Regions from separate parts of the Oikeobacillus pervagus genome, predicted to be linked through region 2. Evidence: a T-box and tRNA genes for the amino acid it is inferred to sense, from the RefSeq annotation. Region 2 holds a T-box; the other holds one or more tRNA genes.
The links. The T-box of region 2 lies ahead of tyrS (tyrosine--tRNA ligase). A T-box ahead of a tRNA ligase gene usually reads a tRNA of that ligase, here a tRNA-Tyr.

Region 1 (15,588 bases), on a different contig from region 2:
AAGCTACTCTATTTAAATTACCCGAATAATCCGACGGGAGCGACGGCGACCCGAGAATTCTTTGAAGAGGTAGTCCAATTTGCCAAGAAAAATGAACTGATTGTTGTCCATGATGCAGCCTATGCCGCCTTGGTATTTGATGGGGAGAGACCTCTTAGTTTCCTCTCGATCCCAGGAGCAAAAGAAGTAGGGGTGGAGCTTCATTCTTTATCAAAGTCGTTCAATATGACAGGATGGCGAATTGGATTTATTGCGGGGAATGAGAAATTGGTCAAAGCATTTGCCACGGTAAAAGACAATATGGACTCAGGACAATTTATCGCGATTCAAAAAGCGGCGGCGTATGCTTTACATCACCCTGAAATGACGGAGAAAATTGCTGAAAAGTATTCACGACGGCATCACTTACTCGCAGAAGCATTACGAGAATGTGGCTTTCAAGCCAAAAAACCAAAAGGGTCCTTCTTTCTATATACAAAAGTTCCAAAGGCCATTGCAGGAGGACCTATTTTTCAAACAGCTGAGGAGTTTAGCCAGTATTTACTCCGTGAACATTTAATCTCAAGCGTTCCTTGGGATGAAACCGGCCATGAAGTACGCTTTTCCGTCACCTTCCAAGCAAACGGGGAGGAAGAAGAACGGCGAGTAATAGGAGAAATAAAAGCAAGACTGAAAAAAGTACCATTCATTTTTGAAGAGGGGGAGTAAGATGGATTTTGTAAAAATGCATGGTCTTGGGAACTCATATATTCTTTTCAATTTATTAGAGTCTACGGACGAAATGGGGGACTTTTCCTACCTTTCGAAAAAGGTTTCCGATGTGAATTTTGGAATTGGATCAGATGGCATCCTTTTAATTTGCCCTTCCAAAATAGCCGATTTCAAAATGCGGATTTTTAACATTGATGGTTCAGAAGGAAAAAATTGTGGCAATGGCTTACGATGTGTGGCGAAATATCTATTTGACCATCTATACACAACATCTCCTCGTTTCACAATTGAAACATTAGGCGGAGTCGTCCGTGTAGAAGTAGAAATAGACGAACATGAATTAGTGGAATTCGTCACAGTGGATATGGGAGAACCGCAATGGATCAAAATGTCCATTCCGATGATCGGGGATCCTTTTCTCCCGGCGATTGCTGAACCTTTTTCAATTGGGGATGAGGAATTTGAAATGACATGTGTTTCAATGGGAAACCCCCATGCTATTCTCTTTGTTGACAATGTAGATGATGTTCCATTAGAAAAAATCGGTCCTGAAATTGAATATTCCCCTCTCTTTCCTGAAAGAGTGAATGTCGGAATTGTAGAAATCCAAAATCAAAGGGAATTCAAATATCGCGTATGGGAAAGAGGATCAGGTCTTACGATGGCATGTGGAACTGGAGCATGTGCGGCAGTTGTCGCCGCCACACTTACGAATCGAATAGAAAAGCATCAACAAACAACGGTTCATCTTCCTGGAGGAGATTTAACGATAAGTTGGGATCAACAAAATCATGTTTGGAAAAGAGGAGCCGCTGCTTATATTTGTACAGGGAAATTGCAAATGGAGGGGGATCTCCCGCGCTCTAGGGCAATTTGACCATATTGATTTCCATTTTATTACAAACTGGAGGTAATGAGGATGACAAACAACACAAAAATTGAGCAAATTTTTCAAATGGTAAAGGAACAAGATGTCCGTTATATTCGTTTACAGTTTACAGATTTATTTGGAACGATTAAAAATGTGGAAATTCCTGTGAGCCAGTTATCAAAAGCACTTGATAATAAAATGATGTTTGATGGCTCTTCCATCGAGGGCTTCGTTCGGATCGAGGAATCCGATATGTATTTATATCCTGATTTGGACACGTTCGTCATTTTTCCTTGGACAGCTGAAAAAGGGAAAGTAGCCCGTTTTATTTGTGATATTTATCATCCAGATGGAACGCCATTTGAAGGGGATCCGCGCAATAATTTAAAAAGGATGTTAAAGGAAATGCAACAATTAGGGTTCACAGATTTTAATGTCGGCCCTGAACCTGAATTTTTCTTATTCAAGTTAGATGAAAAAGGAGAACCTACTTTAGAGTTAAATGATCATGGGGGCTATTTTGACTTAGCGCCAACCGATCTTGGGGAAAATTGCCGAAGAGATATTGTCTTAGAACTAGAAGAAATGGGATTCGATATTGAAGCTTCCCATCATGAAGTGGCCCCTGGTCAACATGAAATTGATTTCAAGTATCAAAACGCATTAAAAGCTTGCGATGATATCCAAACATTTAAACTCGTCGTCAAAACGATCGCGCGAAAACATGGTCTTCATGCTACCTTTATGCCAAAGCCATTATTTGGAGTGAACGGGTCTGGAATGCATTGTAATTTATCATTATTTAAAAATGGAGAAAATGTCTTTTATGATCCAAATGGCACGTTGGAAATAAGTGATGTGGCGAGACAATTTATCGCAGGGGTTTTAAAACATGTGCCGAATTTTACCGCGATCACCAATCCAACCGTCAATTCTTATAAGCGATTAGTTCCCGGGTATGAGGCCCCATGCTATGTCGCTTGGTCAGCTAAAAATAGAAGTCCACTCATTCGAATTCCAGCTTCACGTGGGTTAAGTACTCGTGTAGAAGTTAGAAGTGTGGATCCATCAGCGAATCCGTATTTAGCGATGGCTGTTCAACTCGCCGCAGGATTAGATGGCATCAAAAATAATCTAACACCGCCAGAACCTGTGAACCGCAATATATATGTAATGACAAAAGAAGAGCGAATGGAAAGTGGCATTATGGATTTACCAGCGAATATGGCGGAAGCTCTAGAAAATTTAAAAAGCGATGAAGTGATCATCCATGCATTAGGAAGTCATTTATTCGAACATTTCGTTGAAGCCAAGCAAATTGAATGGGACCTGTTCCGCACACAAGTTCACCCTTGGGAACGTGAACAATATCTGTCACTTTACTAATCGTTCGTTACAAGTCAAGGAAAGAGTGAATAGGAAGTGGAAAAAGGAATAGTGGGGGGATTTTCTCCCCCCCATATAAAAAATGAGGGTCTTATCATTTCTTTTATCATGATCAGGGGGAATGTTGAATGGATGAATTGTATCTATTAAATAGTATATGGATTCTTTTAGGAGCCATTTTGGTGATTTTCATGCAAGGTGGTTTTATTCTACTTGAAGCAGGTTCAACCCGAATGAAAAATGCCGGGCATATCGCAGGAAAGACGCTGTTTACCTTTAGCATTGCATCCATTATGTTTTGGGCTGTTGGATATGGATTGATTTTTGGAAAGAATCCTAATTTCTTTGTAGGATGGTCAGACTTTTTCTATTCCGGTCAAGAAATAGATGGGGCTAATTATTCTGGAGCCACTTTCTTTTTATTTCAATTAGCATTCGCAGGCATTTCGCTCACCATTGCCTTTGGAGGGTTTGCAGAGCGTGCCAAACTTTCCGTGTATTTAGTATTTGCCCTTTTGTTTTCAAGCTTGGTTTACCCCATTGTCGCTCATTGGATTTGGGGGGGAGGCTGGTTAGCCGAGCATGGAAAACAAGATTTTGCCGGTTCTACTGTCGTGCATTTGACAGGAGCCATGGCTGCATTTGCTGGCTCGATTCTTTTGAAACCTAGAATTGGAAAATATCAAAATGATGGCAAAGCCAATGATCTACGTGGTCATAATCAAGTCTATACAGCATTAGGTGTCATTATCCTCTGGTTTGGGTGGTTCGGTTTTAACGCAGGGAGTACATTAAGTGTAGATGATGGATTTTTCGGGTTTGTGGCGCTGAATACAAACTTAGCGGCTGCAGCGGGGGCCATTAGCGCTTTATTAATCTCATGGGTTGCGCTAGGAAAGGCCGATATTCCCACAATCATGAACGGGGCACTTGCAGGACTTGTCGCCATAACCGCATCATGTGCCTTCGTTGAAACATGGGCAGCTGTTGTCATCGGGTTGATCGCAGGCGTACTGGTTTTCTATAGTGTAAAATTTTTCGAAAAATGCAAAATTGATGACCCAATCTATGCTTTATCTGTTCATGGGGTTGCTGGGATCTTTGGAACTTTATCCACAGGGTTTTTCGCAACGCCAGAATTAGCGACGGTAGGGAAGCCAGGGTTATTTTATGGCGGAGGATTCACCCAACTAGGGGTTCAAGCAATGGGCGTAATCGTTTGTGCACTATATGCCTTCTCCGTTTCATTTGTCCTTTTATACATGATGAAAAAAGTAATGAATGGCCTTCGTGTAACAGAAGAAGAAGAATTAATGGGACTTGATTTAAGTGAACATGGCAGCTATGGATATCCGGAAGCTTTTACAACAAGCGAACCCGTACGACCTATAGGGCAAGAAGTTCGACCAAGTTCAAAACACGTTTTCCATGAATGAAACAAAAGCTGATACTGAAGAATCACTTTTCCTAATACAATATAGTGAAGGGGTGAGAATAAAAGAAAGGAAGGGGAAAAAGTGAATCCTCAAGAAGAATCCAATTCAAAATGGAAAGAAGAGTTCCGGGAATTAAAGGAATCCATCCAACGAATTGAAATGGACATTCAAGAGATCAAAAAAAGGCGTGAAACAATAACATTAGTGGGGCAAATCGGTGGAATCATTTTAGGAGCCATCGTATTAATTGGGATATTTTGGTGAATTTGTACTTGTTCGAATAATCTCATAGTAAAATTGAAAGGCTATGGCTGAGGTGATGAATCAATGGAAAGCAAAGAACATCAAAAGAAAAAAAACAGTCCCTTTGATCCAACCATCCCAATTGATCATGAAAAAGGAAAAAAATATTTAGAACAGCCATTGCCACAGCCAAAAGACTATGAAGAAATAGAGTATTAAAGAAGAAAGCCCACGATTCTTTTGTAAATCGTGGGCTTTTGACTGGAAAAAGTAAGGAAGATGAGATGTACCACCATATGTGGACACTTTAGTTGAGGTTCTATGCACGACTTTCAAGAAGATATGAGCGACTTTTGAAATATATGTGCGATTTTCAAAGAGATATGAGCGACTTTTTGAAATATATGAGCGACTTTCAAGGAGATATGAGCGACTTTTTGAATATATGTGCGACTTTCAAGGAGATATGAGCGACTTTTTGAATATATGTGCGACTTTCAAGGAGATATGAGCGACTTTTTGAAATATGCACGACTTTCAAGAAGATATGAGCGATCTTTGAAATATATGTGCGATTTTCAAAGAGATATGAGCGATTTTTGAAATATATGTGCGATTTTTTTAATATATCGATTATTTGACAAAAAACGACATAATCAGGCGATTGTTCACAACACCCATATTCCTCAAAAAACCAATTTTTGAATAAAAAAATGCCTCTGGCGGCATCGCATTGTTAGTTTATCTTGTAATCGCATTTTCCCATTTACGTATGCGCCGTAAGCTTGAAAGAGAACAACCCGAATGACTGAAGGTGAAGATGTGGTTATTTCCCTATCTTACTTATGTAACCATTCTTGGAATTGTGACGATATTGATTGCAATGGCCTTTATTGATCATATGCGCTCCCAGTTAGCCCTTACATTACTAATAGTACTCATTGTCATAGGTTCCTATTATCTGTTTCATAAAAATAATGAGAGGAAAGTGGGGATTGAAGAGGTTAAGGACTCAGAATCCATTCATACTTAAGGACTATTAATTGAACAGTCTTAAGTTCGTTCGATCATTTTTTAGTATTTCATTGAATGAAATCGCTTACAAATTTTTATCTGCGGTTTATTAAATCGTGGATTTTTTAATTCCTTTTAAAAAAATGCTTTCAAGCTGATAACATCAAAAATCGCCTGTTTTGGAGTCGGAAACATATGTTTTGGGGGGATATTTTCTGTTTTCAGTACTGAAAGCTAATTTGTCAGGGGCAAAATCTTTCTTTTATAGTGACTGTAAGATTTAAAAATTAAGGAGGATTTTACCATGAAAAAATTATTAATCGATGACAAACTGATGATCCTTTTACCACAATTGGCTGTGAAAATAGGATTAAATGAGGCGATTTTTCTTCAGCAGCTACATTATTGGTTAGGAAAAAGCAAACATCAATATGTAGGGAAAAGATGGGTTTATAACACATTAGGGGGCTGGCAAAAGCAATTCCCCTTTTGGTCTGAAAGCACATTAAAAAGAATGATTAATAGTCTGCAAAAAAAGGGATTCATCCTTATTATGAAAAATAGAAAAACAAAATGGTACACGATCGACTATGAAAAAATAGAGGAACTTATTCAAACAGACGAGAAGTCGATGGGTCAACATGAACAAATAGGGGGTCAAATGGATCCAATGTCGGCTCAAAATGAACCGATCCTTGGTTCAAAACGGACGGATGAACAGGTCATAATGAACCGCCTATTAACAGATAGTACAACAGAGAATACTTCAGAGAATTCGACAGAAATAATGAAGGAGCAATATTTATATGAAACAGCTATAACCTTTTTTGAACAAAACGGATTTGGAAAAAGAACATCGTCTACAACCAAAAAAATTACGATATGGAGTGAAAAATTATCTGAAGAGCTTGTTCTCCATGCAATGAACATGGCAGCAAATAGGGGAATTACAAACTGGAATTATGTCGAGGCCATATTAAGAAATTGGGAAAATCAGAATATCCAATCCATTGAGCAACTAAACCACAATACAAGATCTTATCCAACACGAGACTCTCAAAGAACATCACTACGAGTTGAAAAGCTTCCACAATGGTTTATAGAACAGACAGATCAACCCAAAACCCAAACAACAGAACCTCCCGATGCCAATTTTGAAATTGAAAAAGAAAAACTACAAGAAATGCTGAGAAAACGGCTAGAGAAACAAATGGTACAAACAACATAAATCTTCTAGTTTCTAAGGATGTGAATATGGAAAAATCCTAGGAAGCATATGTGGAAAAAAGTTTAAAAAAAGTAAAGGAAAAAGACATGAGCAAATAGCAAAAGCACATCATTATCATTTCGATTTGTTTACATTGACTTTTCTCGTTTTGGGTCATTTGTTAGTCTTTAGTGATTCGATTAGCGAGCAAAACGACCCTATATGGTAAAATAATGATAAGAATTTGAATGGGGATGGTGCAAAAATGCCGATATACAACAAACTTGTTCGTGACTATATTCCGGAAATTATACAACGCCAAGGAAAAGTATGTAAAACGAGAATATTAAACAAGGAAGAATATATAACAGAATTAAAGAAGAAGAAGTAAGGAAGAATTGCTAGAATACTTAAACTCAACGACCAATGAAGAAGCATTGGAAGAATTAGCCGATTTATTTGAAATTATCCATTCACTCGTAAAGGTTCATGGTGCGGATATTGAAAAATTGGAAGAGATTCGTAGACAAAAAGCTGTCCAACGTGGAGGCTTTCAAGAAAGAATTTTCTTAATTGAGGTTGAGGACGAATGACGAAAGTAACGCTTATTACCGAGTATTTAGGGGAGGAACTAATTCCAAAAATAGAAAAAGCAGATTCTGTTTGTGTGTTGACTTCTTTCGTCATGAAGTCAGGTGTTCAACTATTGTCCGAAGCATTGTGGAAAGCGGTAGAGCGTGGGGCAGAAGTGAAAGTATGTACAGGTGATTATTTATATATTACGCAACCAGATGCGCTTAAAATGTTATATGAAATACATGAAAAAATGGAAATCCGTTTATTTCGGAGTGGGGGGAAATCATTTCATCCGAAAGCTTATTTGTTAAAGGAAAAAAATGCGAACACCCTTTTTGTTGGTTCATCCAATTTGTCCGGATCGGCCTTTACAACGGGGATTGAGTGGAATATTTCAATTAGCGAAAATCATGAAGTATATGAACAGGCATTAAATGAGTTTTCAAAGTTATTTCAACATGAGCAAACCATCCCTATTAATAAAGAATCGATCCATACATATGAAAAAGAATATAGGGAATATCATCAAAGAAATCCGAATATTATTCATACTTGGACAAGCGCAGAAGAAATAGATTTGATGTTACCAGTAAGGAAAAAGAACTCGGAATTTGTAGTAGAAAACAAAGAACATTATGGAACCATTGAACCCCGATTTGCACAAGTAGAGGCTTTAAACCAGTTGGAGCAAACGATAGAGGAAGGATACAACAAGGCAATGGTTGTGATGGCAACCGGTCTTGGGAAAACCTATTTAGCCGCCTTTTTTGCTCGTAAATTTAAACGGGTATTATTTATTGCCCATCGGGAGGAAATTTTACATCAAGCTCAAGCCTCTTTTAATAAGGTCATCCCTGATAAAACTTCTGGTATTTACAATGGATTTTTAAAAGAAGATGGAGATTTTATCTTTGCTTCTGTTTTTACTTTAAGTATGAAGCAACATCTGCAACATTTTAAACGCGATGAATTTGATTTAATTGTAATTGACGAATTTCATCATGCAGCTTCGCAATCTTATCAAAAAATGATCGATTATTTTCAACCAGAATTTTTACTTGGCATAACAGCAACACCAGATCGAAACGACCAAAAAGATGTATATGCAATTTGCGATGGGAATATTGCCTATAGGATCGATTTTATTGAAGCCGTCCAACGCGGGTGGTTAGCCCCTTTCCATTATTATGGAGTCTATGATGATACGGACTATAGTCAAATTCGCTGGTTAGGTTCGAAATATGATCAAGAACAACTTCTACAGGCACAACTAAAGGAAGAAATGGCTCAAAAGATTTTATTAGCTTGGGAGGAACATAAACAAACTAGATCATTAATATTTTGCTCTTCAATAAGACAAGCTAATTTTCTTTCCCAATTTTTTAATCGAAGTGGTTATCAAACCGTTAGTCTACATTCAAAGCAACAAGATATAGGAAGAAAGGAGGCAATCAATCAATTAGAAGAGAAGAAACTGGATGCGATTTTCACCGTTGATTTATTTAATGAAGGGATTGATATCCCATCTGTTGATACGATTTTGTTTGCACGCCCAACAGAGTCTTTAACTGTTTTTACCCAGCAAATTGGAAGGGGATTGCGACTTCATTCTTCCAAAAGTCATTGTGTAATTATCGATTTAATTGGGAACTACCGTAACGCCGATATAAAGCTATCCCTATTTCAGGTTGAGTTGAAAAAAACAAAGAACAGAAAAATTGCTCCTGTCATTCCTGAAAGTTGTGAATTCAATTTAGACATACAATCTATTAATTTATTGGAAGAACTACGTAAAAAGCGGCAACCACGTAAAGAAAAGCTGAAAAATGCTTATATGCAATTAAAAGAAGAGTTGGGGCGACGTCCTACATATCAAGAATTATTTTTAAATGGAACTATCGAAGTGATTCAATATTATAAAGAATTTAAATCCTATTTTGCTTTTTTACATTGGGCGGAAGAATTAACTGAAAAGGAAATAGAACTATATATCCGTTATGAAAATTGGCTAAAAGAGATCGAAAAAACAGGCATGCAAAAAAGTTATAAAATGATTGTATTGCTTGGAATGCTAAAAAAGGGGAAACATAATTGGTATCGATCCACAACACCTGAGGAAATAGCCCCATTTTTTCATCATTATTTGATGGAGAAAGAGTATCGAAAGCGAATCGATTTTTCAGATAAATCCTCTCGTACATTATGGAAGTATGAGGAAAAGAAAGTAGCCAATTTAATCGCCAAAATGCCGATGTCTAAATGGAGTGGATCTTCCCAAGGGATGATATCTTTTGAAAAAAATATTTTCAAGCTCAATTTTGATGTACTAAACGAAGACGAGGACATCCTTTTTCATTGGACGAGGGAAGTATGTGAAAAACGACTGATGGAGTATTTCGCTAGGAAAGGGGAATGATAATGCCATGCAATCTTGTCATTTTTGTAATCAAGAACAATTAATCATTTTATTAGAAAACCAATGGGCTTTAGCTTTTTTTGATCGGTTTCCTGTGAGTCGTGGTCATCTTCTAATTATCCCCAAACGTCATGTAAGTGATTTTTTTGATACAACATTAGAGGAACGGATGGCAATGAATGACTTAATGGAGAAGGGGAAGAAGCTCTTAGATCAAAAGTATGAACCGCACGGCTATAATATTGGAATCAACTGTGGGGGAGCGGCTGGGCAAACGATTTTTCATGTTCATCTTCATTTGATTCCAAGATACGACGGTGATATGTTGGATCCTAGTGGAGGGGTTCGGGGCGTAATACCTTGGAAGCAGAAATATAAATAGGGCGAATTTGGAAATTTCGTATTAAAAATGAGAGAGAGATAGATTCAGATAACAGTCGAGTTGAGTTGATGTTTCTATTTCGGTTGTTTAGATAAGCGGCTAGAACCTCTCTCATTTTAATGGGAGGATATTTCACCCGAGTAGTGAAAGTATACATACCCGAGTGAATGGTTGGGTTATTCGATGGCGTTTTCGACATCATAATCCGCTAGGTCAATCTCCATTTCCCTATCTAATGCTAGTTTTGCCAGTTCCGATCCAAGATAAGGGCCCACTGTAAGGCCAGAAGCTCCAAGGCCATTTGCCACGAGGATCTCATTATATTGGGGGATTGGTCCAATAATCGGGAGAAACCCTGGGGTAAATGGTCGGAATCCGACTCGTACTTCAAGGACGGTGCTATCTGCTAATCCAGGTGCGTAATGTAATGCCTTTCCCAAGACTTCATGAATTCCACTAGCGGTCATGCGGTGATCGAAACCTACATTATTTTCATGAGTGGCCCCAGCGATAATCCGATCTTGGAATGCTAATATGTATTGATCACTTGGTGGCATGACCACTGGCCATGTATCTGTTTTCGTATGGGGGAGATGTAAATGGACAATTTGGGCTTTTTGAAAATAAACATTAAATTGGATCCCAAGAGGCTTTAACAACTCGTCTGCCCAAGCTCCAGCTGTTATGATTATTTTTTCTGGAATAATTTCATGTTCATTCACTTGAACACTTGTTTTTTGTCTATCATGATGTAGTAATTTCGCATCCCCCTGTATGAAAGTAGCCCCATATCGTTTAGCAGATCGTATTAACGCATCTCGTAATGCTCGACCATCTACACGAGCAGCCCCACTGACAAAAACAGAACCAAGGCCCTCTAGTAGGGGAGGGAATCTTTTTTTGGTTTCCTCAGGTGTGAGGATTTTTACTTCGCCGATTTCAGGAGCTTCTTCCCGGCGCTTTAATGCCCGTTCTTTCATTGCTAGTAATTTTTCATGGTCATGATGGAGACTGATGGCTCCGACTCGGGCATATCCCGTGTGTTCTTCTCCGTCTTTTTGAAGATCTGTCATTAATTCAGGATAGTAACGCGCCCCATTTTTGGCGAGTCTATACCATGCTTTGTTACGACGTTGTGAAAGCCAAGGGCAAACAATCCCTGCTGCTGCATCTGTTGCTTGTCCTTTGTCTTTACGATCCATGATCACGACTTCTTCCCCGGCCTTTGCTAGATGATAGGCAGTAGATGCCCCAAGAATCCCAGCGCCAATGACACAATATTTTTTCTTCATTTATACAGACCCTTTCTTATATGTTGAATTCTTATGGAGTCCATTTTACCCGAAAAGTCGGAATGATGGGTAGAATCGTACCGAAAAGGGCGATGTCCCCCAAAAATAAGGACATCGCCATCTAATTTTTTAACGATCTTGTGTGTATTGGTCAATTTGGAATAGTGCTTAGAACAACATAAAGACTGGCATCTTCTTTCCCGTCATTTTTGAAAGAAAGTTCTTGCTCACTTGTGCAAATGAGCGAATCTAATTCTGATGCCTTGATCTGTTTGCCATCGATTGTAAATGTTCCCTCGCCAGTTAACACGAGTAAATGAACATTACTGTTTGGGTGTTTATGTGCAGGTAACTCTTGTCCGGGCTTGAAATTCAGGACAAATGTCGTGCTGGGTCCTTCTTTAAAAATGATTCGTTTCGTAAATCTTTCATTATGATACTCCATGAACTGTTTTACATTCTGTATGTTCATCTTTATTTCTCCACCTTTCATCCTGTATATATGTAGCATACATACTATTTACCATGATATGCAAATGGTAGGAACTTGTGGTCGTTTTTGGGAAACACGAGGGAATGAAGTTGAAACCATTAAGGGGAAAGGATCCTAGCTAGATTTGTTTATTATAGCGAGGAAAAACAGACACATCTAAAAACATAGATCCCACGCGATCACCCGACTTCAATGATTCAAGATATTTGTGTTCGTTAACGTGACAAAATCTAGCGAGGCTTCATTCGTCGTAGAATGAAGCCTGATTTTTCAGCGTTTTAACCTGAATAAATAATATAAAAACCAAACGGCATGATTTTGTTCATCAGCGGCTGCTCTTTGAATGATTTGTTTCATTTTTTGATCGGATACCATTTCAGCTAGATCTAGATAGAAATCAACCGTTTCTTGCTCGTCTTTTACACTGAAATGAAGTCCTTCCCGATAAGTGGTCGGACAACGTTCTGTCATTTGTGGAGTAGGTTTTCGTCCGGTTAAGGTAGTATACATTTGAGTGAATTGTCGTAGATGACGTATTTCATCTTGTTTAATTTCGATAATTTGATTTCTCTCTTCCGGATTTGGGGCCATATTGGCGATTTTTCCATAGCATTGAATGGCTGTATATTCTCCATTAATGGCTTTTTGAAAAAGACTCACAATATCATGGGTCTTTCGATCATATGAATAGTCATAAAAATTAATTGGGGCTTCATTAGGGGCATTGAAATATTGATAATAGGGATCCATCTACTTTTAAACCTCCTCAAGGGTTCCTCGTTGATATGATATGAAAAACAGTAAGAAAAGTGCTTGTGTAAACGATCCATAAGCAAATCTATATGTGAAAAACAAATCTTTTCTTTTAATCTTTCATTCATTTTCATAAGGTTTCATCCTAGTGTAAAAAAATATTTCATAAATGCTTGACTATTACTTTTATTCCTGATAATATATAAAACGTCGCAACAAGATAAAATAAGTAATAAAAGGTTATATTGGAAAGGATTTATTTCCGATTTAAAGAATTGATTTACTTTATTTTGAGAATGGAGGATTAGCTCAGCTGGGAGAGCACTTGCCTTACAAGCAAGGGGTCGGCGGTTCGATCCCGTCATCCTCCACCATAAGTGTAATGATTATGATAAAATGAGCCATTAGCTCAGTTGGTAGAGCATCTGACTTTTAATCAGAGGGTCGAAGGTTCGAGTCCTTCATGGCTCACCATTTGCCGGGGTGGCGGAACTGGCAGACGCACAGGACTTAAAATCCTGCGGTAGGTGACTACCGTACCGGTTCGATTCCGGTTCTCGGCACCACTTGCGCCCGTAGCTCAATTGGATAGAGCGTTTGACTACGGATCAAAAGGTTAGGGGTTCGACTCCTCTCGGGCGCGTTATCTATATTTCCATTTTGGGGCCTTAGCTCAGCTGGGAGAGCGCCTGCTTTGCACGCAGGAGGTCAGCGGTTCGATCCCGCTAGGCTCCACCAATATTGAACGATATAATGGCGGCGTAGCTCAGCTGGCTAGAGCGTACGGTTCATACCCGTGAGGTCGTGGGTTCGATTCCCTCCGCCGCTATGATCTTTACTTTTATGGAGGAATACCCAAGTCCGGCTGAAGGGATCGGTCTTGAAAACCGACAGGCGGGTTAAACCGCGCGGGGGTTCGAATCCCTCTTCCTCCGCCATCATGGTATACACTGGCTCAGTAGCTCAGTCGGTAGAGCAAAGGACTGAAAATCCTTGTGTCGGCGGTTCGATTCCGTCCTGAGCCACCATATTTCATCTTAATCTACTAAAAAAAATTTTGTTTGATCTGTAAGACGTTCAGAATATTTATCTTATTTCATTCATATAATGGAGGGGTAGCGAAGTGGCTAAACGCGGCGGACTGTAAATCCGCTCCCTATGGGTTCGGCAGTTCGAATCTGCCCCCCTCCACCATTTAGGGGCATAGTTTAACGGTAGAACAGAGGTCTCCAAAACCTCCAGTGTGGGTTCGATTCCTACTGCCCCTGTAATGACTTACATATTATTGGGCTATAGCCAAGTGGTAAGGCAACGGACTTTGACTCCGTCATTCGTAGGTTCGAATCCTGCTAGCCCAGTTCTTGTTGGCGGCATAGCCAAGTGGTAAGGCAGAGGTCTGCAAAACCTTTATCACCGGTTCAAATCCGGTTGCCGCCTCCAATTTAAGCGGGTGTAGTTTAGTGGTAAAACTACAGCCTTCCAAGCTGTTGTCGTGGGTTCGATTCCCATCACCCGCTCCAAAATTTCATCATTAGATGATGATTCCGCAGTAGCTCAGTGGTAGAGCTATCGGCTGTTAACCGATCGGTCGTAGGTTCGAATCCTACCTGCGGAGCCAAATAAATGGCCCGTTGGTCAAGCGGTTAAGACACCGCCCTTTCACGGCGGTAACACGGGTTCGAATCCCGTACGGGTCATAGAAAAAAACCACAAAATGGAGATTTCCATTTTGTGGTTTTTTTGTATTTAATCTAGTATACTAACTAAATAAGTTTCTTTATTTACCAATAGATTAATGACCAGTGGCGAATTGATTTTGCTTTAAGAAAATTCCACAATAGAGGGGTTAAAGGAGGTGCGGGAGTGGGGTTGTTTTTTTGGCCATTTATGATAGCTTCCATTATATTTTCGTTTATCGCTTTAATTTTAAAAAGGCCGATATTTCTAGTGATTTCTTGCTTACTAGTCACTCCATTATCACTCTACTTAACTGCAACGCCACATTTTGAATGGTGGGGGGTGATCTTCCCATTCTTTTACCTCGGGGCCGCTTTATCCCTAAGCAAAAATATGAGATGGCTATCGGTGGTGTTGATTTCTCCAAATTAATCTAGTATACTAACTAAATAAGTTTCTTTATTTACCAATAGATTAATGACCAGTGGCGAATTGATTTTGCTTTAAGAAAATTCCACAATAGAGGGGTTAAAGGAGGTGCGGGAGTGGGGTTGTTTTTTTGGCCATTTATGATAGCTTCCATTATATTTTCGTTTATCGCTTTAATTTTAAAAAGGCCGATATTTCTAGTGATTTCTTGCTTACTAGTCACTCCATTATCACTCTACTTAACTGCAACGCCACATTTTGAATGGTGGGGGGTGATCTTCCCATTCTTTTACCTCGGGGCCGCTTTATCCCTAAGCAAAAATATAAGATGGCTATCGGTGGTGTTGATTTCTCCAAATATTTTACTAATTGGATGGATGGGATACGTGATAATTCATCCATAGTGAATGAAACTAAACCCATCCAAAATCGCATGTTTTCTTTAATAAGATGGACGGGATGATCCTAAAAAAGGGGGGATTTAATTGAAGCTTCGCGAAGATTTGCTTCAAATAGTTGGAGAAGAGAGTAGAATTTCGACGAATGAAATGGTTTTAATTCAGCATGGTCATGGAATATCTTATCATCCAGGAAAATTGCCGGATGTTGTTGTTTTTCCAGTTGATAAAGAAGAGGTAAGACGAATTGTTCGCTATGCCAATGTCTACAGATATTTGTGTCCCCATTTCAAAATTGCCTGAA
Region 2 (15,588 bases):
AACATACCATCATTGCTTTTAACCATATATACTATACCTATTTTCTTCAAATGATTCTATTGGACTAGTGTAGTTTTTCGATTGTTATAGAAATGCATATTATTTGTCACAGAAAAGACAAATTTATTTACTTTTTTTCTTTTTGTCGTTATGATTGAACTATAGGAAACATTGAATTTGAATATTTCTAAAATTGTGAAAAATCAAAATTTGTTATATAATAAATTTGTAATTTCTTACATAAGGGGGATGGTCAAATGAAGTTGGAAGCGTTACCAGTGATCAAAGGGGATTTTAATTTACAAAATTATGAAGAAACTTACAACACATTTGATTGGCAAGAAACTGAAAAAAATTTCACATGGTCTGAAACTGGAAAAGTCAATATGGCTTACGAGGCGATTGATCGCCATGCAGAGTCTGATCGAAAAGATAAAATTGCACTTTATTACAAAGACCCTGAAAGAAATGAGAAATATACATTTAAAGATATGAAGGATTACACAAATAAAGCGGCAAATGTTTTAAAAACTTATGGAAATGTTTCAAAAGGGGATCGAGTTTTTGTTTTCATGCCGCGTTCACCAGAGCTTTATTTTGCTGTGTTAGGAGCGATCAAAACAGGTGCGATTGTTGGCCCATTATTTGAGGCATTCATGGAGGGGGCTGTACGCGATCGTTTACAGGATAGTGAAGCAAAAGTTCTCGTTACGACACCTGAATTGCTTAAAAGAGTTCCAGTTGATGAACTTCCTGCCTTGAAAACGGTTTTCTTAGTAGGAGAAGGGATTAAGGAAGATGAAAAATATATTAATTTCTTAGAGAAATTAAATCAAGCGAGCGATCAATTTGAAATTGAATGGGTCGATCGAACAGATGGATTGATTTTACATTATACTTCTGGATCCACTGGAAAACCTAAAGGGGTTTTACATGTTCATAATGCTATGATCCAACATTATCAAACAGCAAAATGGGTGTTGGATTTACAGGAAGAGGATATTTATTGGTGCACAGCTGACCCTGGTTGGATTACAGGAACGTCTTACGGAATATTTGGCCCGTGGTTAACAGGAACGACGAATGTCATTGTAGGTGGCCGATTTAAACCTGATAATTGGTATGAAACGATTCAGGACTTTGGTATTACTGTTTGGTATAGCGCTCCTACAGCCTTTCGTATGTTAATGGGAGCTGGAGATGAAATTGTAAAGAAATTTGACTTAAGTTCCCTTCGCCATATTTTATCCGTTGGGGAACCGTTGAATCCTGAAGTAGTTCGCTGGGGAATGAAAGTCTTTAATCTTCGTATTCATGATACTTGGTGGATGACGGAAACGGGTGCACAGCTTATTTGTAATTACCCATGTTTGGAAATTAAACCAGGTTCCATGGGCAAACCAATTCCAGGTGTAGAAGCTGCAATTGTTGATAATCAAGGAAATGTACTGCCACCAAATCGAATGGGGAATTTAGCCATCAAAAAAGGCTGGCCAGCGATGATGCACTCCATCTGGAATAATCCAGAGAAATATGAGTCTTATTTCATGCCTGGTGATTGGTATGTATCAGGTGATTCCGCTTACATGGATGAAGAAGGATATTTTTGGTTCCAAGGTCGTGTTGATGATGTAATTATGACATCTGGAGAGCGTGTTGGACCATTTGAAGTAGAGAGCAAATTGATCGAGCATCCAGCCATTGCTGAAGCGGGGGTTATTGGAAAACCAGATCCAGTTCGGGGGGAAATTATAAAAGCATTTGTTGCGTTAAGAGAGGGAATTGAACAAACGGATGAACTAGTTGAGGAAATTCGCCAATTTGTTAAAACTGGTCTATCAGCACATGCAGCCCCAAGAGAAATTGAATTCCGTGATAAATTGCCGAAAACACGAAGCGGGAAAATTATGCGCAGGGTTTTGAAAGCTTGGGAGCTTGACCTTCCAACTGGAGATTTATCGACAATGGAAGACTAAGAAGAAAAATTTTTATTGAAAAGGGTGTCAACTAAACTGCGACACTCTTTTCTGTTAATTCATTACTCAAAAAAATTTGACATGTAATGGTTCATATGATAAAAATACTTATATATCCAATTGCATAGTGAAAGGCGACGAAAGGATTCAGTAGTTTTACTATCCCTGTTAGTAGAGAGTCGATGGTTGGTGAGAATCGATACAAATAGTAAAACGAATTACCTCCTGGAGCTGTTGTTGTGAAAATCGAAGTAGCGACAAACGGATGAACCGTTACGTATTTAAGTGGAGAATATTTATTATTCTTAAGTTGGGTGGTACCGCGCATACTGCGTCCCTGCATTTTTGCAGGGGCGCTTTTTTGTTTAGGAAACTATAAAATTTAGAACTGTGGATAACCTTTTAAAAAATGTTGTCCACAGCAAGTGGATTTATCCATTTTCTTCCTAAAACACGAAAAATTTTATGGCATAAGGAGAAAGAAAAATGAATTTAATTGAAGAGTTGCAAGGTAGAGGGATTGTTTACCAACAAACAGATGAGAAAGGAATTCAAGAACTTTTAGAAAAAGAAAAGATTGCTCTTTACTGTGGTGTCGATCCGACTGCAGATAGTATGCATATTGGTCATTTGTTACCATTTCTTACATTGCGTCGTTTCCAACAGCATGGTCATAAGCCGATTGTGCTAGTAGGTGGAGCCACCGGAATGATTGGAGATCCTAGTGGAAAAAAAGAAGAACGTAAGCTACAAACGATTGAAACCGTACAACATAATGTTTCATGTATCAAAAAGCAGTTAGAGCGAATTTTTGATTTTGATGGTGAAAACGGAGCGATGATGGTTAACAATTATGATTGGACAGGTTCGATGGATATCGTGACATTCCTCCGCGATTATGGGAAGCATTTTGGAATAAACTATATGTTATCAAAGGATATTGTGTCTTCCCGGTTAGATGTAGGTATTTCTTTTACTGAATTTACCTATACGATTTTACAATCGATGGATTTCTTACATCTATATGAGAATTACCAATGTAAAATGCAAATTGGTGGAAGTGATCAATGGGGCAATATTACAGCCGGTTTAGAGCTGATTCGTAAAATGAAATCTGAAGGAACAAAAGCATACGGATTGACAATTCCACTTGTAACGAAAGCGGATGGAACGAAATTTGGAAAAACAGAAAGTGGTGCGATTTGGTTAGATCCGGAAAAAACAACTCCATATGAATTTTACCAATTTTGGATCAATACCGCAGATGCAGATGTTGTGAAATATTTGAAATACTTTACTTTCTTATCTCTTGATGAAATTGCGGAACTTAAAAAATCTGTTCAAGAAGAACCACATTTAAGAAAAGCACAAAAAGCATTAGCAGAGGAAATGACTCGTCTGATTCATGGAGATGAGGCATTGATGCAAGCTGTGAAAATATCTCAAGCCTTATTTAGTGGAGAAGTAAAAGAATTATCAGCTGAAGAAATTAAGCAAGGGTTTAAAGATGTTCCGTCTTTTGAACTAAAGAGTGAAGAAGAAACTGGATTAGTGGACCTTTTAGTTCAAGCAAAAATTTCTTCATCTAAACGCCAAGCGAGAGAAGATATTCAAAACGGAGCCATCTATATTAATGGGGAACGAGTGACAGATACAGCATACATGTTAGGGGATCACGATAAAATTGAACAACGATTTACCATTATTCGTCGAGGAAAGAAAAAATATTTCTTAATTAAATATTAATGAAAAAAGTTCACCTGTTCAAAGGTGAGCTTTTTAGATATTTTTTCAAAGGATAAAAATCAATTCGTGCACTGTGGGAACTAGCGCAAATCTAATGAGTTATGACGCATATAAACCGAGGAAATAGGCAAAAAACATGGGAAATGATGCATATTCTAACTATTGTGGTGCAAATCTGTTCGGGAAATGTGCATATCCATGAAGTAAGTAGTTTATTGTATATACTACCACAACACCCCCTCTAACAACCTTCCCTAATTATTGGGGGAAGAATAGTGAATTCATAAGGCAAAAGAAAGAAAAAAATCTGTTAACCTCTCAGGTGAATCCCGTCTACACATTATAAAGAATATTTTCCCCAGGTGCCAAATCAAGAATCCTAAAACAATGCTAGTGCCCCAAAGTGCCCCTAAAGTAATACGTTAGTTTACATTAATTTTACACATATCCGGAAAACAACAAAAAGCCCTGAAAAACCTTTAATATCAGGGTTTTCAGGGTCTTAAATACTGAATTACAAAATCTAGTTTTATTAACGAGAGTAATACTCAACGATGAATGCTTCGTTGATTTCAGCAGGAAGTTCAGAACGTTCTGGTAAACGTGTGAATGATCCTTCTAATTTCTCTTCGTCGAAAGTTAAATATTCTGGAACGAAATTGTTCACTTCAAGTGCTTCTTTTACAATAGCAAGATTGCGTGATTTTTCACGAACGCTAATTGTTTGGCCAGGGCGAACTTGGTAAGATGGAATGTCTACACGACCACCATCAACGATAATATGACCATGGTTTACAAGTTGACGTGCTTGACGGCGAGTACGAGCTAAACCAAGGCGGTAAACAAGGTTATCTAGGCGAGATTCAAGAAGGATCATGAAGTTTTCACCATAAACCCCTTTCATTTTACCAGCTTTTACGAAAAGATTACGGAATTGGCGTTCAGTTACTCCGTACATATGACGAAGTTTTTGTTTTTCTTGTAATTGAAGACCATATTCAGATAATTTTTTACGTTGGTTAGGACCATGTTGACCAGGTGCGTATGGGCGCTTTTCTAGTTCTTTACCTGTACCACTTAAAGAAATGCCAAGACGGCGAGATAATTTCCAGCTTGGACCAGTATAACGAGCCATGAAAGACTCCTCCTTTGTTTTTATTTTGTTGTAAAATAAAAACAGGTGTGAAACAACAGTTAAGGCTATTTTGTTTTCATGTACCATCGCCCTAGCAGCAAAGGGTTACGCGATACACCTCAAATTAGTTATAGAACATAATGAAAGTAGTATGGCTGCATCTTTCATTGATCTAATAAGAGGAACAAAATAATCACAAAAGGGTGTTCACAAAGGCTGCATTATTTTACACAAAGTCTATTATAATTTTTATTTAGGAAAGAGTCAAGGATCTGTTGATAAGTATTATAAGTTTATCCGTGTGAGGTTGCTAATTATTCAATTCATGCATATCGCTAGGAAATATGATATAATTTGGTAATGAAAATATATATATATTTCATATACATCTTTACTTAATTTTTTATATAAAATTAAGTCTATTCATCCTTCCGTATGATTTTTCATAAATAAATAAGGAAGGATTTTATGTTAAGGTAAAGCGATCCATAATTGGGATGAATCTTTTATTTTGTAAAAATAGGACGTGGGTGTTTTGAATGGGTCTAAATAATCAAATTGATTTTATATCTATATATAAAATGAAATTATATGATTTTATCATTGCTCAACAACACTTTTGTTTTAGAAGAGAACCATTTATTAAAGGATGGAAAAAGGTGATTAAGGAACTCTTTTCTGCTGAAAAAATTGAAGTATTAAATATGCAGATTAAAAACTATTTGTACCATGATCACCATGCTAATCATTTAATTTCAAATGAAATAAAAGACTTGTTTGGCGAAAAATTCATCATTCGATACAATATACTTCAAAATACGGTTTATTTTTCACAATATTCAATCGGAATTCATTTGGGTAATGAAAAAAAGTCCTTCGGTTATTTATTTATTAAAATGGATCATTCCTTCTTAGATTCTATAACAGAAGATGAGCTTATTTCATTCATTTCGGTCAGTATTGATCTATTTAAAAGCTGTGAAAACCAACATCATATTGTAGATGAAGAGCACCGTTATAAGGAATTATTCCGGGTTACGGAGAAATTTCATTCATCCATGGATATCGAATATGTACTCGACGAAATTATTTCAACATTGGAAAGGGTCTTTCCTTCCTATACGTATCTTTTTCTTCTGTCCATTGAATATGTCTATGACGATCTACCTATTGAAAACTTTGACTTCGAAACAGCCAGTTCTTCGGCGATGGAGGCCTATTTAAATGGGAATTCCAAACTGGAAGTGCTCATGAATGGAAATTCTAATTTTTATGTCCCTCTAAAGGGGAAACAAGGAGTTTACGGGGTTCTTCAAGTGAAAGTACCGGAAAGGTTAATTTTAAAAGAGGATGAAAAAGAATTTATTCGTCTTTTAGCCAATACGGGTGGAAGTGCGATTGAGAATGCCAAGTTGTATGAGCAATCAAGACGACTGATTTCCGACTTACAACTTATAAACGAAACCTCCCATCAATTAAATTCGAATTTACGCTTCTCAGATACGATCCAATTTTTGCATTCGCAAATTGTTCACTCCTTTAATGCTGCAAAGGTAGGATTTGTTTTTATAAATGATTCTTCTTATCATATTATTGAAGGAAGTTCCGCTACTTTCTTCCGGAAAGATGGAAAGCAATATATCGATTATGTTGTCAATAAAATAATAAAAGAAAAGGATTCTTTGTATATCGGGGACACTACAGCTAAATTACATATGAAATCTTCTATTTACCAATCTTTAATGGCCGTTCCCATGATTGAAGGAGATGAATTAAAAGGATTTTGCATTGTGTTAAAAAAAGAGAAATATGGATTTACATTTGAAATGTATAAGCTATTGCAATCTCTCATTCATCATTCTACACTAGCATTAACCAATTCGATGTTGCGTGAGAAATTAGAAAAGTTAGTCATTACCGATCATTTAACCAAATTATATTCCCGGAATTACTTAGACGAGACCATTAGCCATTCTTTTCAAAATGATGCAAGAGGTGTTTTTATTTTAATAGATATTGATAATTTCAAAAAAGTAAATGATACATTAGGTCACCAAGTAGGGGATGAGGTGATTGTTCAGGTAGCCAAGTTGATGAAAAAAAACATTCGGCAAAGTGATGTGGCGGCTCGTTGGGGAGGGGAGGAGCTGGTTATTTATTTATCAAACCTTTCGTTAGAAGATGGGATCTCCGTTGCCCATAGACTAGTAAAAGAGGTTGCTATAACGACCAAACCAAGAATAACGATTTCATGTGGGATTTCTTATTGGTCAAGAGAAAAAAACATCGAAGTGAAAAATCTCTTCAACCTCGCCGATGAAGCCTTATATATTGCGAAAAAGACGGGAAAAAATAAGGTTGTAGTTTACAAGTAAAAATAGAAAATGAATAATCCATCATTACAGAGAATGGTTTTCAATGTTGGTGAGAAAGATGATCACCATGTTGAAAGGATTCCTGTAATTTTTTACCCGGTTGAAAATTCAGAATATATAATTAATAAAAGATGAATATCTATTCTAATTTAAGGAGGCTCACCAATGAGCAAAAAATTTCAAAGATTTGAAACAAAAGTAATCCATCAAGGCTATGATTCGAAGCAATATTCTGATAGTTTAACTCCTCCTCTCTTTCAAAGTTCAACCTTTGCTTTTGCGAATGCAGAACAAGGAGAAAAAAGATTTGCGGGTGAAGAAGCGGGATTTATTTATAGTCGCCTAGGGAACCCAACAGTGCAACTATTAGAAGATCGAATTGCTTCATTAGAAGAAGGAGAAGCAGGATTAGCATTTGCATCGGGAATGTCAGCTGTATCCGCGGTTTTGCTCTTTTTAACGAAAACAGGGGATCATGTTTTATGCTCCCAAGGATTATATGGTTGTACATTTGGATTATTGCAACTGATCAAGGAAAAATATGGGGTGGATCATTCATTTTCGATGATGGAAAGCGAAGAAGAAGTGAGGAAAGCACTCAAGCCAGAAACAAGTTGTATTTATATTGAAACCCCGATCAATCCTACTATGAGATTAGTCGATTTAAAAATGGTTGTAAAAGTGGCAAAAGAGCAAGGAATTCCAGTTGTGGTCGACAACACCTTTTGCTCTCCTTACCTTCAAAAGCCCTTAGCTTTAGGTTGTGATATTGTCCTCCATAGTGCGACGAAATATATTGGGGGACATGGTGATGTGATTGCTGGAATTGCGGTTGGAAAACGTGAAATCATGGATCAAATCCGGGTATCTACATTAAAAGATATTGGAGGGGTTATTTCACCATTTGATGCATGGCTTTTATTAAGAGGACTAAAAACTCTTCCTATACGAATGGATCGTCACTGTGAAAATGCAAGTAAAATAGCGAATCTGCTTAAAACGAGCGATATGGTAGAGGAGGTATTTTATCCAGGTGATGAAAACCATCCACAATACGAAATCATGAAAAATCAAATGTCTAAAGGTGGGGGAATGATCTCTTTTACTATGAAAGGGAGTAAAGAAGAGACCCAAAGATTTTTAAATCAATTAAAGATGATCAAAATCGCTGTGAGTTTAGGGGATGCGGAAACATTAATTCAACATCCTTCTACGATGACCCATTCGGCTGTAGATGAACAGTCACGAAAAGCGATGGGGATCCCTGATCATTTAATTCGTTTATCTGTCGGTTTGGAAGCATGGGAGGATATTTGGGAAGATCTTAAGCAAGCGTTGGAAAAAATGAAAAAGTGAACAGGGTTTTTTTAAAGAAAAAGGTTGTTACACTTATTTTATGTAACAGCCTTTTTTTCTTAAACAGAAAAAAGATTAGTCTTTATTTTTTCCTAAAAATGGTGTGAGAGTTTCGACGAATTTCTGCAACAATCTTTCATCTATTTCATCAAATCTATTTTTTTCAGGACTATCAATGTCCAGGACACCAAAGAGTTGACCATCTATTAGGATGGGGATGACGATTTCTGATTGCGAGGCTGAATCGCAAGCAATATGACCTGAAAATTCATTCACATCGGCAACTCGTAATGTTTTTCCCTCTTTTGCGGCAGTCCCACAAACACCACGACCTAAAGGAATTCGGATACAAGCTGGCAATCCTTGGAATGGCCCGAGTACAAGTTCATCCCCTTCTAGTAAATAAAACCCAACCCAGTTGACCCGATCTAAAAAATAGTTTAATAAAGCACTGGCATTACTTAAATTAGCGATCGTATTATACTCATCCTTAATTAGAGCCAATAATTGTTTCGTTACAAGATCGTATTTTTCCTCTTTGGATCCCTTATATTCTTCAACAATAAACATAAACTTCCCCTCTCTTACATAAAGTAGCAGATTTCACCAAAATTCCTATTGAGAATTGAAAACTGTCGAGAAATATAGGCAGGAAATGTCTTCAATTTTCCGAAAGATAACTATATAAACCTATCTGTAAAAATTCGACAGTTGGAAATAAAGATTGTTATATTTTTAACATAACCATTTACAAATTTCAAGGGAATAAAAGAAAGGTAGGGCGAAGATGAGCAGAAATAAAACAAGATCAGATATTATTGAAGCAGCCGTTGAGCTCTTTAATACGAAAGGTTATGCGGGTACATCTGTTCGAGATATTTCTAAAAAGGCCAATGTAAATGTCGCTAATATATCGTATTATTTTAAAGGAAAACAAGGTTTGTTAGAGGAATGTTTGACTAGTTTTTTTGAAATGTATTTAACGAATTTAGAAAAAGAAGTCTTTTTATTAGAAACAACTTCTCCGCATGAATGCCTTAAAAGAGCTATTCGGAATATTCTTACCTTCCAACGTGAAAATCATTTATTAACCCGTTTTGTTTGGAGGGAGGTTACGATTGATTCGCAAATCGTCCGTGAGATCATTTCCTCCTACTTAGTAAAAGAAAGGTACTTTTTTAAATCGATTATTGAAAAAGGGGTACAGGAGGGAGCGTTTGTCAATTTACCAATCAGTTTAGTGATTATTCAATTAAAGTCTATGCTCTCGATGCCCTTTTTGAATAGTCAATATTTACGAGAGGTTTGGCAAGTATTCCCTCATGAGAAGTACTTTATTGATAAGTATATGGTGCTGATAGAGAGGTGGATTGATGAAACATTATCCACCCCTACAACAGCAATTAATATGGATAAAAAAGGTGTTATATGATTAATAACGATCTGCCTTGATGAAGATCCTTTGCTTGATGGGCATCCGAACCGTAAACTAACGGAATGCCCATCTTTTTTGCCTTCTCTGCAATATCATTTGAAGGATATGGCTCCCCACAAAATGGCTTCATAACGCCAGCTCCATTATAGTCTAGAGAAAATCCTCTCTTTTTGATTTCATTTAAAATTTCATCCATGACTGAAGTGTATTCCGTGTGAACGGGGTATTTTTTTTGAAATTTACGCACAAGGGTGATGTGACCAATCCGTTTTGGTCTGTATTCCCCTAAGTCAACACGAATAGATTTTAATACGGTTTGATAATAGGCCTCATAGATGGCTTCTACTGATCCAAATGTCGAAATCATTTCATTGAATAAATCAGGACTGTAATCGAGACAGTACCATTCAGAATCTTTTTTTAAAAAATGGACAGATAGAATGGAATCATCTAAGAAAGGCCCATACTCATTTAAAAATTGTTTCGTTTCTTCCTCAAATCCCTCGATATAATCTACTTCTAATCCGACTGAAATTTCGATCTTATTCTTATACTCCTCTTTCAATTCTAGAACTTTTTGAATATAAGGTTTTAGTAAATCGAGTTCCATTCCACTATCTTCTGTTGGGGTGCTATCATGAAAACCGGCAGGCAATGGAGCGTGTTCAGTAAAACTTATTCTTTCATAACCTAGTGAAATCGCATTTTCAATATATTGTTCAAATGAATCTTTCGAGCCATGAGGACAAAAAGGGGTATGGATATGGCCATCTACTTTCATTGAATTCACCTCATTTATTATGATAGTTTTATTGTATCAAAATTTTTCTTTTGTTTGTCGCATCAGAGCAGTCGCCTCCGCTTTTTAATTAATCCAGCTGCGGCTCCTAGGGGCTCGAGGTCAAATGCCCATCCTTTCTGTGGCAAAGTACGCCACGCCAAGGCTGGTCATTTGCTTGTCGCCCCTGAACAGTCGCCTCCGCTTTTTGTTGAATCCAGCTGCGGCTCCTTGCTGCTCGAGGTCAAAAGTCAATCTCCTACAGAAGGGAAGGTCATCCTTCTTTCGGAGCTTGCCTTTTGCTTGTCGCAGCAGAGCAGTCGCCTTCGCTTTTTATTTAATCCAGCTGCGGCTCCTAGGGGCTCGAGGTCAAGTGTCAATCTCCTGCAGAGGGAAAAAGCACCCTCTTTCGGATCTTGTCACTTGCTTGTCGCCCCTGGACAGTCGCCTTCGCTTTTTAATTAATCTAGCTGCGGCTCCTAGACGCTCGAGGTCATCTGCTCATCCTTTCTGTCGCAAACTGCGCGACGCCAAGGATGATCAGATGCTTGTCGCGTCTGATCAGTCGCCTTCGCTTTTTGTTGAATCCAGCTGCGGCTCCTTGCTGCTCGAGGTCAAAAGTCAATCTCCTACAGAAGGGAAGGTCATCCTTCTTTCGGAGCTTGCCTTTTGCTTGTCGCAGCAGAGCAGTCGCCTTCGCTTTTTATTTAATCCAGCTGCGGCTCCTAGGGGCTCGAGGTCAAATGCCCATCCTTTCTGTGGCAAAGTACGCCACGCCAAGGCTGGTCATTTGCTTGTCGCCCCTGAACAGTCGCCTCCGCTTTTTATTTTTGTTACCAAAAAAATAGAATTTATTAGTCAAAAATTTTCATTTACATGGTATCATTAAGTTATTAGGAATTTTTTTGGATTGATACGAATATATGCAATGGGCGTATGAGGAACAGGAGGCTTACGATGGAATTTGTCATCGGTGCAATTCTTTTAATTTTCACCTTGTCAATAATCGGATACATTATTAGAAAAAAATATATAAAAGAATTAAATCAAATAGAGTTACGTAAAGTTGAAACAATGAATAGACCTGTTATAAATGAATTATCGAAAGTGAAGCAGTTAAATATAACAGGACAAACAGAGGAAAAATTCGAATATTGGCGACTCATATGGGATGATATTGTGACGGAAGAGTTACCAAAGATTGATGATTTATTATTTGATTGTGAGGAATATCTTGATCGATTTCGATTCAAAAAAGCGAAATCTGTTCAAATAGAGATGAATCATCGGTTGCTTGAAATTAACAAAAAAATAGATCAACTATTAACGGAAATAAATGAATTAGTGGGCACTGAAGAACAAAATCGAATGGAAAATGAAGAATTAATGGAAATATATCGTATTGCGCGTAAACAATTACTTGCACATCGCCATACGTTTGGGAAAGCCGCAGCAAAGATTGAGTCAAAATTAGATGCTTTTTCTTCATTATTCGAGCAGTTTGAAGAACTAAGGGATCAGGGGAATTATATAGATGCCAGAGAAGTCATTTTGAAGATTCATAATGATCTTCATGAATTGGTTCATAAGATGGATCGTATTCCTATACTTTTATCTGAAAGTCAAAGTATTTTACCATCGCAGTTAAATGAAATAGAAGATGGTTATAAAGAAATGGAACAAGAAGGGTATTTATTAGATCATTTACAAATTGAGAAACAGATTACACTTCTCCGTAAAGAAATCGATCGCTACCAATCATTAATTGAATTAACAGAAATCGAAGAAGTAGAAAATAGTATGGTAGAAGTGAAGGAGAATATTGATCTTCTATACGATTTATTAGAGAATGAAGTGGAATCTAAACACTTTATTTTCAAAAATAGCAATGCAACGCTGGAAAAAATTCAGTCTATGAAAAAGGAAAATGAACAGCTGAGGGAAGAGACGGAATTTGTTCAACAAGGTTATCATTTACTAGAGAATGAGTTAGATGTGCCAAAAAGATTAGAAAAAGAAATTGCGCAAATGGAAAAACGATATGAACTTCTTGCACAAAAAATATTCGATCAACGCTCTGCTTACTCGTTATTGAATATTGAATTAAAAGAAATTCGCCAAATTTTGGAGCAATTACAGAAAGATCAACAGTCCTTTACTGAATTTCTTCAGACTTTAAGAAAAGATGAGATGGAAGCTCGGGAAAAAATGACTCTTCTCAAAAAGAAAATCATTGAGGCTAGTCGATTAGTGACTAAAAGCAATGTACCTGGTTTACCTGATTACTATATTTCCCTCATGGAAAATGCGAAGGGAAATATTGAAGAAGTGAATCGTTGTTTGAATGAAAAACCATTGACGATGAAATCAGTCCAAGAACATTTAGAAATTGCCGTTGATTCAGTGGATAACTTATATGAAAAAACAATCGAATTAATTGAACAAGTCTTAATGGCAGAAAAGATTATACAGTATGGGAATCGGTATCGAAGCACGAATTCCTATGTGTCGGATCGGTTAAATGAAGCCGAAGCGTATTTTAGAAACTATGAATTCCGTCAAGCGCTTGAGCAAGCCGCTACAGCTATTGAAAAGGTAGATTCCAAAGGGTTAAAAAAAATCGAAGAAATGATCAATGATGAGATTACGATAAAGGAATCATAATGAACTTCCAAAAAAATAAAAGCAGGTGAGAAAGAAAAATCATCTTTCTCCACCTGCTTTTATTTTTGCTTAGCGAATTCTCCGTCTTCTTCCTCCGATAAGTCAACATCAGCTCGTGAAGGCCCTCGCTCTCGGTTCCTTTATTTCAGTCGAAACTTGCGAAATCCGTACGCCGATGAGCAGGCGCTTACGCTTTTGTAGTTTCTGCTGCTTTTCCGGCTAATCTAAAAAGAATGGCTAAAATATATCCTATAATTGCCCCAATGATGGCTGGTACAATCCAGCCAATTCCTTCATTAAATAATGGTAACTTGCTGAAAAGTGAAGATAGAAAATCGGATTGGATTCCTAGTACATTTAAGCCGTCCATTACACTTAACACTCCTGTAGGAATTAAAGAACAGTAATAAACAATTGAATAACCATTGAATAAAGAATGAGCAAAAGATAAGAAAATGAGAACAATCGCGATTGGATAAATCATAATTAAAACTGGTAAAGAAACTTTAATTAATTGAGTCAAACCAATATTTGCGATGAACATGCTGAATATTGATAACACAATCACAATAAGGCGATATGAAACGTTAGGCATTAATTTATGGAAATATTGTGCGCATGATGAAACTAATCCTACGGAAGTTGTAATACATGCAAATAAAATAGCTAAAGCTAATATTGTTTTCCCAATTGTTCCATATAAATAAGTAGTCGATGCAGAGAGGATGGCTCCCCCATTTTCTTGCATCCCAATGGCTTGGGGGCTCGTAGCTCCGATATAAGCAAGTGCTAAGTATACTAAGGTTAAACCAGCAGCAGCGATAAATCCTGCCTGAATGCAAATTTTTGTAATCGACTTCTCAGATTTGACACCTAAATCTTTAATCGCAGTTATGACAACGATTCCGAATACCAATGCTGCGATTGTATCCATCGTTAAATATCCTTCAATAAAACCTTTAAACACAGGGCCTGTTGCATATTCCTTACTAGCTGGCAATGGTTCTCCCATCGGTGAGATAAGGCTTTTACTAACGAGAATAGCCAAAATAATTAATAATGCAGGTGTTAAGATTTTCCCGATTCGATCGACCAATTTGGTTGGATTCATCGATAACCAAGCCGTTAAGGAAAAAAAGATGATTGTAAATAATGCTAATGGCAAGGATGAACCTTCTAGTCCTTCATTTAAAAATGGAGAAATAGCGATTTCGAATGCGACGGTTCCTGTTCGTGGAATCCCGAAAAACGGGCCAATAGCTAAATACATAATAACAGTAAAGACCACTCCAAACTTTAGCGAAACACGGCTAGCTAGTAGTTGTAAATCTCCTCCTGTTTTGGCAATCGCAATCACTCCCAATAAAGGAAGTCCGACACCTGTAATTAAAAAGCCTAATATTCCTTTCCACATATTAGCTCCTGCTTCTTGTCCTAAAAAAGGTGGAAAAATCATATTTCCCGCACCTAAAAATAAGGCAAAAAGCATGAGTCCAATGGCAAAGGTATCTTTAAATGGCAAAGATTTTTTACTCATGAAAGGTTCCTCCCTAAGTTGTAATAATTATTAGAAAATTTAGTATTTTTAAATAACAACATTATCAAGCGCATACCCTATTTTACAGATTGTATTCAAAAAATCAAGAAGAACTTTCTATCTTGATATATTAAAACATTATTTTAAAAAACTTAATGACTATGCCATCTACGTGAAATTTGAATATAACTAGAGGAGACTTCGGAACGGAAGAAGCAAATAAGTGGAGAAACAACGTCCACTGTTAGAAGTTCTACTTTATTTAGCTCTGTTGAGTATGGTAAGATAAATAATTGCAAATAGATTAAACTGAAGATGGTGTACGAAATGATTTATTTTGATAATAGTGCTACGACAAAACCATATCATGAAGTGTTGCGAACCTTTGTTAAAGTAAACGAGCAATTTTACGGAAATCCTTCTTCCTTACATCATTTTGGTGTACAAGCGGAAAAGTTACTGTCCCAAGCAAGAAAACAAATTGCGACCTTGATGAATGTGAAGGAAAAAGAAATCTTTTTCACTTCAGGTGGAACAGAATCTAATAATTTGGCGATAAAAGGTACAGCCATTCATTATAGAAATC

Region 1: it has a tRNA-Tyr gene. The T-box ahead of tyrS (tyrosine--tRNA ligase) is inferred to sense a tRNA for this amino acid. The anticodon was not compared.

The regions. Positions count from the first base shown of each region.
Region 1 covers NZ_JAUSUC010000036.1:15,904-31,491, forward strand. The annotation lists gene J2S13_RS12540 (LL-diaminopimelate aminotransferase) at 1-708, shown strand, start outside; gene dapF (diaminopimelate epimerase) at 710-1,588, shown strand; gene glnA (type I glutamate--ammonia ligase) at 1,631-2,968, shown strand; gene J2S13_RS12555 (ammonium transporter) at 3,097-4,404, shown strand; gene J2S13_RS12560 (hypothetical protein) at 4,486-4,668, shown strand; gene J2S13_RS12565 (hypothetical protein) at 4,732-4,866, shown strand; partial or broken gene J2S13_RS12570 (GABA permease) at 5,360-5,680, shown strand; gene J2S13_RS12575 (DnaD domain-containing protein) at 5,966-6,889, shown strand; partial or broken gene J2S13_RS12580 (nucleoside triphosphate pyrophosphohydrolase) at 7,134-7,461, shown strand; gene J2S13_RS12585 (DEAD/DEAH box helicase family protein) at 7,458-9,860, shown strand; gene J2S13_RS12590 (HIT family protein) at 9,868-10,242, shown strand; gene J2S13_RS12595 (NAD(P)/FAD-dependent oxidoreductase) at 10,419-11,534, opposite strand; gene J2S13_RS12600 (cupin domain-containing protein) at 11,686-12,006, opposite strand; gene J2S13_RS12605 (ferritin-like domain-containing protein) at 12,298-12,777, opposite strand; tRNA gene J2S13_RS12610 (tRNA-Val) at 13,079-13,154, shown strand; tRNA gene J2S13_RS12615 (tRNA-Lys) at 13,179-13,254, shown strand; tRNA gene J2S13_RS12620 (tRNA-Leu) at 13,258-13,346, shown strand; tRNA gene J2S13_RS12625 (tRNA-Arg) at 13,350-13,423, shown strand; tRNA gene J2S13_RS12630 (tRNA-Ala) at 13,443-13,518, shown strand; tRNA gene J2S13_RS12635 (tRNA-Met) at 13,536-13,609, shown strand; tRNA gene J2S13_RS12640 (tRNA-Ser) at 13,626-13,718, shown strand; tRNA gene J2S13_RS12645 (tRNA-Phe) at 13,733-13,808, shown strand; tRNA gene J2S13_RS12650 (tRNA-Tyr) at 13,890-13,974, shown strand; tRNA gene J2S13_RS12655 (tRNA-Trp) at 13,978-14,048, shown strand; tRNA gene J2S13_RS12660 (tRNA-Gln) at 14,067-14,138, shown strand; tRNA gene J2S13_RS12665 (tRNA-Cys) at 14,147-14,220, shown strand; tRNA gene J2S13_RS12670 (tRNA-Gly) at 14,227-14,300, shown strand; tRNA gene J2S13_RS12675 (tRNA-Asn) at 14,324-14,398, shown strand; tRNA gene J2S13_RS12680 (tRNA-Glu) at 14,406-14,477, shown strand; gene J2S13_RS12685 (hypothetical protein) at 15,372-15,587, shown strand; gene J2S13_RS12690 (FAD-linked oxidase C-terminal domain-containing protein) at 15,541-15,588, shown strand, end outside.
Region 2 covers NZ_JAUSUC010000013.1:49,489-65,076, reverse strand. The annotation lists gene acsA (acetate--CoA ligase) at 258-1,976, shown strand; T-box leader at 2,105-2,318, shown strand; gene tyrS (tyrosine--tRNA ligase) at 2,463-3,722, shown strand; gene rpsD (30S ribosomal protein S4) at 4,255-4,857, opposite strand; gene J2S13_RS06990 (sensor domain-containing diguanylate cyclase) at 5,397-7,232, shown strand; gene megL (methionine gamma-lyase) at 7,398-8,588, shown strand; gene msrC (free L-methionine (R)-S-oxide reductase MsrC) at 8,664-9,158, opposite strand; gene refZ (forespore capture DNA-binding protein RefZ) at 9,376-10,020, shown strand; gene hisJ (histidinol-phosphatase HisJ) at 10,013-10,804, opposite strand; gene J2S13_RS06965 (hypothetical protein) at 11,346-11,690, shown strand; gene ezrA (septation ring formation regulator EzrA) at 11,759-13,465, shown strand; gene brnQ (branched-chain amino acid transport system II carrier protein) at 13,653-15,002, opposite strand; gene J2S13_RS06950 (cysteine desulfurase family protein) at 15,330-15,588, shown strand, end outside.